Linked DNA regions of Thermobifida halotolerans. The protein of the gene in region 2 interacts with the protein of the main gene of each other region in a pairwise test. Links are inferred from orthologs where the notes say so. Each region holds a gene or a part of one and is shown on either strand. Other genes may lie near its edges.

Region 1 (6,562 bases), 3.1 Mb from region 2 along the record:
ACAGCTCGGGGACGAAGCCCTCGTCGAGGTTGCGCAGACCGTAGACGAGTTCACCGTAGCGGGGCTCGGCGGCCACGATCTGGATGTCCGGCCTCTGTTCACGCAGGTAGCGGCCGACGCCCATGAGGGTGCCGGTCGTGCCCAGCCCGGCGACGAAGTGGGTGATCTCCGGCAGGTCGGCCAGGAGTTCGGGCCCGGTCGTCTCGTAGTGGGCCTGGGCGTTGGCCGGGTTGCCGTACTGGTAGAGCATCACCCAGTCGGGGTGCTCGGCGGCCATGCGCTTGGCGACGCGGACCGCCTCGTTCGACCCGCCTTCGGCCGGTGAGTAGTGGATCTCGGCGCCCCACATGGCGAGGAGCTGGCTGCGTTCGGCCGAGGTGTTCTCGGGCATGACGCAGACCATCCGGTAACCGCGCAGCCTGGCGACCATCGCCAGGGAGATCCCGGTGTTGCCGGAGGTCGGCTCCAGGATGGTGCATCCCGGGGTGAGCAGGCCCTCCTTCTCGGCCTGCTCGATCATGAAGAACGCCGTCCGGTCCTTGATGGACCCGGTCGGGTTGCGGTCCTCCAGTTTGGCCCAGAGCCGGACCTCGGGCGAGGGCGACAGGTTCGGCAGTCCCACCAGCGGGGTGCGGCCGAGTGAGTCGAGCAGGGAGTCGAACCTCATGGCGGTCAGCGCATGCCACCGGCGACGGCCGGCAGGACCGTGACCGTGTCGCCGTCGGAGACGGGGGTGTCGAGGCCGCCGAGGAAGCGGACGTCCTCGTCGTTGAGGTAGACGTTGATGAAGCGGCGCAGCCGTCCGTCCTCGACGAGCCGCTCACCGATGCCCGGGTGGTTCTTGTCCAGGTTGGTGATGAGCTCGGCGAGAGTGGCGCCTTCGCCGTCGACCGCTTTGGCTCCACCGGTGAGGTTGCGCAGGATGGTCGGGATGCGGACCTCGATCGCCATGGATGTGTCTCCGTTAGAAGTCTGTGGGTGCTGACGGCGGAGGCGCGGCGCTCCGCCGGATAGGTTCAACATGCGTGGCGCACGGGTGATTCCGAACGCGCGGTTTTTCTCAGCCCGCGTCGACGATCTCGACCGGCTCCTCGGTGACGGCCCCGTCGACGATCCGGTAGGAGCGGAACTCGACGGTGTCGGGATCCCTGGTGGAGACGAGGACGTAGTGGGCGTTCGGCTCGGAAGCGTAGCTGACGTCGGTCCGCGACGGGTACGCCTCGGTGGCGGTGTGGGAGTGGTAGATGACGACGGGCTCCTCGTCCCGGTCGTCCATCTCGCGCCACACCCTGAGCTGTTCGAGCGAGTCGAAGCGGTAGAACGTGGGCGAACGTTCGGCGTTGATCATCTCGACGAAGCGTTCGGGCCGGTCGCTGCCCTCGGGCCCGGCCACGATGCCGCACGCCTCGTCGGGGTGGTCCCGGCGGGCGTGGGCGACGATCTTGTCGTAGATCGAGCGATCAATCCTCAGCATGACTCTCAGACTAGCCGAGTCGGAATCCCTACCCACCCACTAGGTATGACTTGGTGTGCCCTGGCCGCGGGGGCTCCGCGGCCGCGGACCCGCCCGGTGCGCCGGGGGTCGGGCCGGTCGCCGGCCCGGCGGCGCCCCGGCGTGTCACTCCCGGTGCTGCCAGACCGCCTGGACCAGGGTCTCCTGGAGGTGGGTCAGCCACTCGTAGATGTGCGCCGCGGCGGCCAGCGAGTCGTCCCGTGAGGCGGCGGCGCGCATCGCGTAGACGTCCTCCTCGGTCTCGACGCCCATGCGGGTGCCGAGGGAGAGTCGTACGTCGGTGAGGAGCTTGAGCCACGTCTGGGCGTCGTCCGCGTCCAGCGTGACCGCACCGCCCTCGGCGGGGATCGCGGCGACCACCCGTTGGGCGTTCTCGCGCTTGTGCCGACGCAGTCCGTTCTCGGTGTAGCGCCGGAAGTCTCCCGCCGAGGCGGGGTCGTCGGTGTAGGCGTCGGGGAGGAGCCGGGACAGCACCGGGTCCTTGGGCCTGGCCGCGGACTCGCTGATGCCGACGAGGGCGGCGAGTCCGTCCTGCTGTTCGGGCTCCTCGACGATGCGCAGGACCAGTTCGGCCATGGAGCGCAGCAGTCTGGCCTCGTCGCGGTCGATCTCGATGCGCGCACCGCCGTGCGGCGCGGCGTGGAATCCGGTGGTCATGGTCGGCTGGCCTCTGCTGTCGGGTACACGTCCTCGTCCGCGTTCACTTGTCCTGTTGCAGGGTCGCCCACAGCCCGTACTCGTGCAGGGTCGCGACGTGGCGCTCCATCTCCTCGCGGGTGCCGCTGGAGACGACCGCCCTGCCCTGGTAGTGGACGTCCTCCATGAGCTTGTGGGCCTTGGCCCGGGAGTATCCGAAGACCGTCTGGAAGACGTAGGTGACATAGCTCATCAGGTTGACTGGGTCGTTCCAGACGATCGTGACCCATGGCACGTCCGGCCGGTGGTGCTCCTCGATCCGCGGCTCGTCGAGTTCGACCGGCGTGGCGGTCATGGTTCCATCACCTTCTTCGCTGTTCTGACTCCGGGGCGGGGCCGACGGCGTGTCCTGCCGCTCACTGTCCATTCTGGGAAGCCCCACCCGCGCGTGTCGAAACACCGGACCGATTTTCTTCCTCAGAGACACAAACTAGGGTTGGGGCCATGACCGAACGCTGGAGCAGTGCGCTTCTCACCGACCACTACGAGTTGACCATGGTGCAGGCCGCCCTGCGCAGCGGCGCGGCACACCGGCGGACGGTCTTCGAGATGTTCGCCCGCCGACTGCCGGAGACGCGCCGCTACGGTGTCGTCGCCGGGACCGGACGGTTTCTGGACGCGCTGGAGCACTTCCGCTTCGACTCCGGGACTCTGGACTTCCTCGCCCAGAACGGCGTCGTGGACGACCTTACCCTCTCCTTCCTCGCCGACTACCGGTTTTCCGGTGATATCTGGGGTTACGCCGAAGGCGACTGCTTCTTCCCCGGCTCGCCCATCCTGGTGGTGGAGGGCTCCTTCGCCGAGTGCGTGGTGCTGGAGACCCTGGCGCTGTCGGTCTACAACCACGACTGCGCGATCGCCTCCGCGGCGTCGCGGATGGTGCGCGCCGCCCACGGACGCCCGCTGATCGAGATGGGGTCGCGGCGCACCCACGAGGAGGCCGCGGTGGCGTCGGCCCGCGCCGCATACCTCGCCGGATTCGCCGCCACCTCCAACCTCGAGGCCGGGCGCCGCCACGGGATTCCCACCACGGGCACCAGCGCGCACTCCTTCACCCTGCTGCACGACAACGAGCGCAGCGCGTTCGCCGCACAGCTGGCGTCGCTGGGCGAGGGGACCACACTGCTGGTGGACACCTACGACGTGATGCGCGCCGTGGGCACCGCCGTGGAGCTGGCCGGGCCGGAGCTGGGCGCGGTGCGGCTGGACTCGGGGGACCTGGAGGAGCTGGCGGTACAGGTGCGCCGGTTCCTGGACGAGAAGGGCGCCACCGGGACCCGCATCATCGTCACCGGCGATCTCGACGAGCACTCCATCCAGGCGCTGGCGATCGCCCCGGTGGACGGCTACGGGGTGGGCACCGCGCTGGTCACCGGTTCCGGCGCGCCGACCGCGTCGCTGGTGTACAAGCTGGTGGCGCGGGCGCTGGGCGACGGTCCGGAGGGCCCGTTGTCGCCGGTGGCCAAGCGTTCGGTGGGTAAGCCCAGCAAGGGAGGCCGCAAGTGGGCGGCACGGCGGTTGGACGACCGCGGAACGGCCGTGTCCGAGCGTGTCTTCGCCCACGAGCCGGAGCTGACGCGGTGGGAGCGGCCGCTGCTGGTTCCGCTGGTCCGCAAGGGCGAGATCGTGGGGCGGGAGCCGCTGGAGGCGGCCCGGGAGCGACACGTCCGCGCGGTCGCCGAACTCCCGGTGACCGCGCACCAGATGTCCCGGGGCGAGCCCGCGATCCCCACCGTCTTCGAGCAGCGGGCATCGCTGTGACCCGCGCGGTCGGGGCGGACGGTCCGGTCCGACGCAGGCGAAGGAAGGTTGCGACATGAAGAAGGCACTGATCGTCGTCGACGTGCAGAACGACTTCTGCGAGGGCGGGAGCCTGGCGGTGTCCGGCGGCGCCGACGTGGCCTCCGCCATCTCCGGGTACCTGGCGTCCCACGGGGGCGACTACGACCACGTCGTGGCCACCCGCGACCGCCACGTGGACCCGGGGCCGCACTTCTCCGACACCCCCGACTTCGTGGACTCCTGGCCGCCGCACTGCGTGGTGGGCACTCCCGGAGCGGAGTTCCACCCGAACCTGACGACCGGGCCGGTCGAGGCGGTCTTCGACAAGGGCGCCTACGAGGCCGCCTACAGCGGGTTCGAGGGGGCGACCGAGGGCGGTGTGCCCCTGGCCGACTGGCTGCGCGAGCACGGCGTCACCGACGTGGACGTGGTGGGCATCGCCACCGACCACTGCGTGCGGGCCACCGCCCTGGACGCGGCCCGCGCCGGGTTCGGGGTGCGGGTGCTGCTGGGGATGACCGCCGGGGTGTCCCGCCCGACGGTGGACAGGGCGCTGACGGAACTGGACCGAGCCGACGTGGTCCTGGAGGGCGAGCCGGTGGTGGCCTGACGGTGGAACGCCGCGAGGGGGCCTCCCGGTCGGGAGGCCCCCTCGCGGCCGGGGCGGCCGCGGGTCAGTCGATGCCGACGGCGGCGCGCACCCGGGACAGGACGCGGCGGGCGCGCTCGCGGGCGTGGCGGGCGCCCTCGGCGAGGATGTCGTCGAGTTCGCTGTCGGGGGCCATGAGCTGCTCGTAGCGCTCCCGCTTGGGGGCGACCTCGGTGTTGATGGCCTCGAACAGTTCGTTCTTCAGCTCACCCCAGCCCATGCCGCCCGCCTCCAGGCGCTTGCGGGTCTCGGAGACCCGCTCGGCGTCGGCGAAGTGGGTGAGGAGTTGGAAGACGACGGAGGAGTCGGGGTCCTTGGGGTCCTCGACCGGGGTGCTGTCGGTGGGGATGCGCCGGACCAGCTTCTTCAGCTTGTTCTCGGGCAGGAACAGCGGGATGTGGTTGTCGTAGGACTTGCTCATCTTGCGCCCGTCGACGCCCGGGAGCACGCTGGCGTCGCCGTCGGGGAAGACCCCCTGCGGGATGCGGAAGGTGTAGCCGTCGCCGAACAGGTGGTTGAAGGAACCGGCGATGTCGGCGGCGTACTCCACGTGCTGGGCCTGGTCGCGGCCGACCGGGACCAGGTCGGTCTCCATGATGAGGATGTCGACGGCCATGAGGATGGGGTAGTTGAACAGCCCCATGTTGACCCCGGCGTCCAGGTCGGCGAGTCCGGCGGCGGCGTTGCGGTCGCGCGCGGCCTTGTAGGCGTGGGCGCGGTTCATCAGGCCCTTGCCGGTGACGCAGGACAGGATCCAGGTCAGCTCGAACGTCTCGGGGATGTCGGACTGGCGGTAGACGACGGTGCGTTCGGGGTCGAGCCCGCAGGCCAGCCAGGTGGCGGCGACCGACCTGATGTTGTGCCGCAGCACCTCGGGGTCGCGGACCGTGGTGAGCGCGTGGTAGTCGGCGATGAAGTAGTACGCGTCGTACTCGCGCGCGGCCTCCAGGGCGGGTTTGAGCGCGCCGAGGTAGTTGCCCAGGTGGGGTTCACCGGTGGGTTTGACACCTGTGAGATAGGTCTTGGTCGCTGCCATGGGAAAAGCTTATCGGCGCGTCCGGTCGGTCAGCCCTTCTCGTCCTCGGCGCCGGCGAACTCGCCGTCGGCGAGGATCGCGTCGAGTTCGGTGATGCCGTACTCGTCCACGACGAGGATCTGCGACTCGGGCAGCAGCCAGGTCCGCTGCTCGTAGACTCCCGGTTCGCCGGTTCCCCAGGCGGCGCAGGAGATTCCGTACTCCCGGCGGAGCGCCTGGCGGTCGCCGACCGGGGCGAGTTCGGAGACGTTCGGCCGGTGGTGGTCGGCGGGGACGGAAGCGGGGGCGGCTGCCGGAGGACACATCCCGAGGCCGCTTCTCGGAACGTATGCTCCCCACTCGGGTTCCTCGGTGATCGGCTCCCACCCCTCCCCTCCGTACCGGATGCCTCCGGGGCCGAAGATCTTGACGTGCACGCAGTGGATCTCCTCCCCTCCGCCCCAGTACGTCTGCCGGTCCCAGTCGGCGCATCCGGGCTGTCCGGGCGGGTGGGCGAGCATCCAGTCATCGGTGACCGATCCCTGGTCGGGGTCTGATCCGTTGCTGAACTCCACGTCCTCGAACGTCGTGACGGTCCAGTCGGCGGGAAACGTCAGTGTCAGGTTCCGGAACCGGACCCGCTGCCCCTCCGGTTCGGCCGACGCCGACGCGGCGGGCGCCGGTTCCGCCGGAGCGGCCTCGGAAGATGCCGCCTCGGTCGGGTCCGGCTCCGCGTCGGGGGAGGTGCTCTGCTCGGCGGCTCCGGTGAACGGCAGGACCGGCAGGCCGGCGGAGGCACGGCCCGCGGCCCAGCCCCCGGCCACCGCCAGCACGACCGCGGCGATCCCGACCGCTGTCAGGGCGGTGGCCCCGACCCTCCGCGCGGTGGACGGGGCGGCGCCGGGCC
Region 2 (6,006 bases):
AGCGGGGTTAGCGCCTTCAGGTACTCAGAAGTGATGTGCTTCTTTCCATCACCGAAGTAGACCGTCTTGCGCAGTTCACCCAACTCAGCAAGAGGAGTGAAATCCGCGAAGACGGCATCCTTCTTGTCCTCCGTCAGGGAGTGGGGGATGTTCTCCAGCATAGAGACCTTCCAGGCCAGGTAGTCGACCTGTTGGGCTCCATGCCCCATACGGAACCTCGCGCTCTCGGCCTCGGAGCGGATCGGAGCGGAGAGATTCCCGTCTCCCAGGAGGGACCCCAGGACCACCTGTTGCTGCGTCCGGCTCAGCAGGTGAGGCTGGGCGAGCATGACTCGATCACCAACCATGATCTCCTGGGCTTCTCGCCATCCTCCAGGAGTGCGAACCAGGTGATTGGGCGTCAAGTCCATCGAGGCCTCACCGCGTCCGGTCCCGCCTCCGGCACGTTCCACCCTGAAGTGCAGGAACTCTTCCGCTGGACCATTGTCAAACCAGTTCGTCACCCGCTTGGGGACGATCTTGCCCAGATCGGGGTCGTAGGAGAGGACCTCGACGTCCATCTTCTGGCTGACGATTTTCCCGATCTTCTCCTGCGTACCATCGGCCAGCGTCACCCGGGTATCCCAGGAAGCGCAGCCGAACATGACGCCGACCTTCTCACGGAGCTGGTTGATGAAGATCGCGGTGGTCTTCGTCTGGCTGAGCGCACCGGCGATCTTGCGCAGGGCCTGGGACATCAGGCGGGCCTGGAGGCCGACGTGGCTGTCGCCCATCTCGCCCTCGATCTCGGCGCGCGGCACGAGCGCGGCCACCGAGTCGATGACGATGATGGAGATCGCGCCGGAGCGGACCAGCATGTCGACGATCTCCAGCGCCTGCTCGCCGGTGTCGGGCTGGGACAGCAGCAGGTCGTCGGTGTTGACGCCGATCTTGCGGGCGTAGGAGGGGTCGAGCGCGTGCTCGGCGTCGACGAAGGCGGCGATTCCCCCGGCCCGCTGCGCGTTGGCCACGGCGTGCAGTGCGACCGTGGTGTTGTGCGACAGGATGCCGTTGGCCAGGAAACTGTGGGTGCGCGGCACCATGAGGTCGAAGGTGGGCTGGCGCCCGGCGTCCTCGACGGCGGTGATCGGCTCGTAGCTGTAACGTGCGGCGGCGAGCTGTCTGAGGTGGGTGAGGAGCGCCTCGGCGGCCGCGGAGACCTCGTGCGGGCGGTTCTCGGCCCAGCGGATGATCTGGAACAGCCGGTCGCGGCTGCATGACAGGCCGGTGTCGCCGAACAGGTCTCCGGCGATCTCGTCGAAGTCGCGGTCGCCGCCGACGGTGTCGCGCAGCGCGCGGACCAGTCCGGTGATGTTCGGGATGTCCTCGACGCGCGGGCCGCCGACCGAGAGCCGGAAGTTCTTCTCGACCTGGGCCTTCCGGCGTGCGGAGCGGAAGCCGATCTCGTTGAGGAACCGGTGCGCCGCCGAGGGATTGACGATGACGCTCCAGTGGTTCCGTTCGTAGGTCTGGTTGTACTCGCGGTAGAGGGCGGCGGGGATGCCCAGTCCGTAGAGCAGTTGCTGGACGTCGCGGGCCAACTGCTCCGAGGCGGTCCCCAGGCCGATGGAGGAGGAGTCGTCGATCCAGCCGTCGCCCTCGTAGAGGGCGGACAGGAACGCGCGCTGCATCTTGTCGCCCGCGGTGCGCACGGCGTGCGGGACCCGCTTGGCGGCGGCGCCGACGTAGTCGAGGCCGTAGCGTTCGGCGAGTCCGGCGCGGACCGCCTTGCCCGGGATGACGTACTCGACGCGGTTTCTGCCCTGGTAGGTCTTGACCTCAGCACCCAGGAGCCACTCGGCCAGGGCGGTGAACTCCGCGCCGACCTCGGGGTCGCCGTTGGTGAAGCGGATGGAGGTCTGCGAGCCGAGGCTGCCCTCGGCGGTGAGGTAGCCGAGGAAGACCGCTTCGTCCTCGCTGAGGCCGCCGCCGCTGGCGGCCTGCACCGCGCCGAATCCGGCGGAGACGAGCACGTCGCCCTCGCGGAGCTCCCCGGCCTCGCGCCAGACGATGTGGCCGTCGTCGTTCATGACGCGCAGCGGGTGGTTGTGGGTGACCGTGACCTGGCGTCCGGAGGAGACGGTGACGCGCAGCACCGGCTTGCGCCCGTTGTGGGTGAGCGCGGCGACCTGCTCCAGTTCACCCCTCTCGTTGACGACCCGGATGCCGCTGTCGCGCACGTCGGTGACGCGGCTGGTGCAGGAGACCGGCAGCCCGGCCCGTTCGAAGATCTCGGCGACGGTCTCAAGACCGCGGTCGGTCCAGACGTAGGTGTCGGCGGTGAGGCACTTCCCTGACGACTCCGGACCGTAGATCTCCACGATCCGGCCGCGCGGGATGCCGCCGATTCCCAAAGCCACGTCCAGGGAGATGGACCCGCTGGGGATCGACTCGATGGGCGGGCGGTTGTCGTCGCCGAGGCGCATGATGGTGCCCTTGCCGAACTGGCGCTCGATCTGCGCGAGTGCGGTCTCAAGAGCCTTGTCTCGATCAGCAGCTGCCACGGGAAACCCCTGTTGGGTCGGTGCCTTCTTCTTCATGGTGAGGGTGACACTATGTCGCGGCAGTGACATCCGGCGACGTGTTCTCCCCCGCTGTGGACAACCTCCGGGCCGTCCCCTCCCCGGGCGGTCGCGGCTGTCCTCCCGGAGCGGCAGCACCGCTCCAGAACCACTCCAGGCTCGGGTACCCCACCATCCTACCCGAACCTCTGTTCGATTGCGTGTTCCGTTCGGGTTCGGCCCGGGGTCAGTGGACGTTGGCGGGCAGGTCGAAGGTCCGGCACACGGCGCGCCACACCTCCTTGGCGTCGACGCCGTCGTCGAGGGCCTGACGGACGGTTCGGGAGCCGAGTTCCTCGATGACGTAGTCGCGCGCCAGGCTCTCGGCGTAGGTCTCGCCGAACTGCTCGCCCATGCGCTGCCAGAAGTGGGAGAGTCTCATCTCTCCTCCAGTATCGGTCCCCGCCGAATCCGCTACCACTCGGGAGCGGGACGGGGCATGCTGACGGGATGGAATTCACGATACGGCCGATGGAACCGGAAGATCGGCGGCGGCTGGTCGAGGTGAGTCTGGCCGCCGACCGGCTGTTCGAATCGGTGGGACTGCGGCTGCCGCCCGACGATCCGACGCTGATGCTGGAGCACTGCTCGCCCGTGCTGGTGGCGGGACGCCCCCCGGTGGGACTGGCGGCGCTGACCGTGCTGGACGGCGACGCCCACCTGGAGCAGATCGCGGTCCGTCCCGACCACGGGCGGCGCGGGATCGGGACCGCCCTGCTGGAGGCGGCCTGCGCGGAGGCGCGGCGGCTGGGCCACCGGCGCATCACGTTGACCACCTTCCGGGACCTGCCCTGGAACGCGCCCTGGTATGCGCGGCACGGCTTCGCGGAGCTTCCCGAGGCGGAGTGGGGGCCGCAACTGGCCGAGCAGTGGCGGTCGGAGGCAAAGACCGGGATCGCGGTGGTGCCCCGGGTGGTGATGCGGCGGGACCTCCGCTGAGCGGGGCCTCGTGTCGCGGTCCGGGCGGTGGGAGCGGTCGGCGGCGTCGGTAGTCTGGAAGCGGACGGTGACGTGTCCGCCTCCTCGGCTCTGTGGTGGTCAGTGGCGGCAGGCGCGTCGGATGCCGAGATTTCCGGTGGGAGAACTGGCGATGAGACACGACGACGCCGTACGGCCGGGTTCCGGCCGTCCTCTTGGCCCGAGCCCTCTGCGGTTCACGGCATAATCGCAGCATGCGCCTTTCCGCCCGGGTTGATTACGCGCTGCGTGCCGCGGCCGAGCTCGCGGCCGCCAGTGGGGGTCCCGTCACGGCCGAGCAGCTCGCGCGTGCCCAAGCCATACCCGGAAAATTCCTGGAGAACATCCTGACCCAGCTGCGGCGCGCCGGTCTGGTGCGCAGCCAGCGGGGTCCTGTCGGCGGGTACTGGCTGGCGCGTCCGGCCGCGGAGATCTCGCTGGCCGACATCATTCGCGCGGTGGACGGGCCGTTGGCGAACGTGCGGGGTGAGCGCCCCGAGCATGTCGACTACGGCGGCGCCGCGCGCAGTCTGCAGCAGGTGTGGATCGCGTTGCGGGCCAGTGAGCGGGCCATCCTGGAGTCGGTGACCCTGGAGCACGTGTCCACGTCGACGCTTCCGGACTCGGTCCGCTCGTTGGCGGAGAACCCCGAGGCGTGGATGAGCTGACCCGTCCCGCGAACACACGGCGCGGCCCCCGCAGAGCGGGGGCCGCGGTTGTTTCGGCGGGTGCGCTGCCTCAGCGCATCGCCTCGAACATCCAGTGCTGCTGTTCGAGGTCCTGGGCTGCCGCGATGAGGAGGTCCTGGGTGACGGGGTCGGCGTCCTCGGTGGCCCTGATGTGCTCGCGGAAGCGGTCGACCGCGCCGCTGAGCGCTTCGACGGCGAGCGCGATGACCTTGTCGTCATGGAGGTAGCCGGGGTCGGGTTGGGGGAGGCGGGTGTCCTCGGCGACCCTGCGGGAGCGTCCGTCCGGGTTGACTCCGATGGCGATGGCGCGTTCGGCGAGGATGTCGGTGTGGTTGCGGGCGGCCTCGACGAGTTCGTCGAGCTGCAGGTGGATGGAGCGGAAGTTGCGGCCGATGACGTTCCAGTGCGTCTGCTTGCCCAGCAGCGACAGGTCGATCAGGTCGACGATCGCGGCCTGGAGCGCCTGGCCGGTGACCTTGCGGGCGTCTTCGCTGAGCGCTCCGTGGATCTTCGCCATGGTTGATCCCCCTTGTCTGTCGTGGGACGGCTGGGGGTCCACTGCCCGGAGGCGTCGCGGGAAAACCCGGTGGGCGCGCCTGGGTGACGGGATCGTGCCTGGTGGGGGGTGACGCGAACGGGCCGGCCGCGGTGTGCGGCCGACCCGTTCTTTCCGTGTGGGCGTGTGCTACACGCCCACCATGTCGACAACCTCTGGAACGCGATCGGGGATGGGGTCGATGCCGAGACGGTCGGGGCTGGGAGTGGATCCGGCGGGGACCGATCCGCTGAGCGCCGCCTCCTGGAGTTCGGCGAGCGCCAACTGGTCGGAGACCTCTCGAAGAACTTGGGAGAGGGGAACCCCCAGCGCGCCGCAGATCGAGGCGAGCAGTTCGGAGGAAGCCTCCTTCTGTCCGCGTTCGACCTCTGACAGATAACCCAACGACACCCGGGCATCGGCCGACACCTCGCGGAGAGTGCGGCCCTGCCGCTGCCGAAGCTGCCGTAGCACGTCACCAAGCAGGTGACGAAGCAGGACCATCATTCGCGCTCCCTCCTACCGGTAGCGACCTTCATAAAAACACCGTACCTGCCCGAAGCCCGATCGTCGCACCTCATAGCTTCCTTGTTCGCTGGAGGGATAACACGATCTTGGTGAGGTTTTGTTCCCCGAGATCGACGGCTTGAACGGGTTGGCGGCCGTTAATTCACGGTGGTTTGTGACACGTCGTCCAGCAGGAGGGTGAGCGCCGCCGTGACGGTCTGGTCCCGGATGGCCGCACGGTCCCCGTGGAGTTGGAGTTTTCGCAGGTTGCAGCGGTTGTCGGGAAGGGCTGTGGCGGCGTAGACGGTGCCGACGGGCTGCCCGTCCTGGGGGTCGGGTCCGGCGACGCCGGTGACGGCGAGGCCGAATGTGGCCGTGAACACCCGGCGCGCGCCCCGGGCCATGGCCTCGGCGACGTCGGGGTGGACGGCCCCGTGTTCGGCCAGGAGGGTGGCCGAAACTCCGAGCAGGCTGGTTTTGGTGTCGGTGGCGTAGACGACGGCTCCGCCGCGGAAGACGGCGGAGGCTCCGGGGACCGCGGTGAGGGTGGCGCCGATCATTCCGCCGGTGAGCGACTCGGCGACGGCGAGGGTGTGGCCGTGGTGGGCGAGCAGGGTCTGGAGGCGGGCGGCGAGGTGGGGCGCGTGGTCGGGCATCGGGTTCAGCCCTCCCCGGAGCCGTCGGGGTGTCCGGCGCGGGCCTGTCTGCGCAGTCGCAG

Evidence for each region. Proteins that work in one complex are often made in the same cells at the same time.
Region 1: the proteins of NI17_RS01085 (region 2) and clpS interact in binary tests that used the Escherichia coli proteins (3 or more experiments, as listed by UniProt). The link is inferred for Thermobifida halotolerans from one-to-one orthologs.

Annotation. Positions count from the first base shown.
Region 1 is NZ_CP063196.1:3,317,785-3,324,346, forward strand. The notes cover bases 860-3,803. They hold clpS (ATP-dependent Clp protease adapter ClpS), read right to left. Parts: upstream 2,505-3,803; coding sequence 2,214-2,504; downstream 860-2,213. Other genes in these bases: NI17_RS14835 (MoaD/ThiS family protein), read right to left, coding at 860-951; NI17_RS14840 (M67 family metallopeptidase), read right to left, coding at 1,061-1,474; NI17_RS14845 (DUF2017 domain-containing protein), read right to left, coding at 1,619-2,170; NI17_RS14855 (nicotinate phosphoribosyltransferase), read left to right, coding at 2,654-3,803. In the rest of the region: NI17_RS14830 (PLP-dependent cysteine synthase family protein), read right to left, coding at 1-667; more of NI17_RS14835, read right to left, coding at 673-859; more of NI17_RS14855, read left to right, coding at 3,804-3,970; NI17_RS14860 (isochorismatase family protein), read left to right, coding at 4,026-4,601; NI17_RS14865 (tryptophan--tRNA ligase), read right to left, coding at 4,666-5,676; NI17_RS14870 (hypothetical protein), read right to left, coding at 5,706-6,562. UniProt on the Escherichia coli protein: Involved in the modulation of the specificity of the ClpAP-mediated ATP-dependent protein degradation.
Region 2 is NZ_CP063196.1:253,441-259,446, reverse strand. The notes cover bases 3,030-5,943. They hold NI17_RS01085 (Dps family protein), read right to left. Parts: upstream 4,764-5,943; coding sequence 4,296-4,763; downstream 3,030-4,295. Other genes in these bases: NI17_RS01075 (CinA family protein), read right to left, coding at 5,447-5,943; NI17_RS01080 (helix-turn-helix domain-containing protein), read right to left, coding at 4,932-5,288; NI17_RS01090 (RrF2 family transcriptional regulator), read left to right, coding at 3,773-4,225; NI17_RS01095 (GNAT family N-acetyltransferase), read left to right, coding at 3,072-3,539. In the rest of the region: NI17_RS01100 (DUF3046 domain-containing protein), read right to left, coding at 2,788-2,982; more of NI17_RS01075, read right to left, coding at 5,944-5,944; pgsA (CDP-diacylglycerol--glycerol-3-phosphate 3-phosphatidyltransferase), read right to left, coding at 5,950-6,006.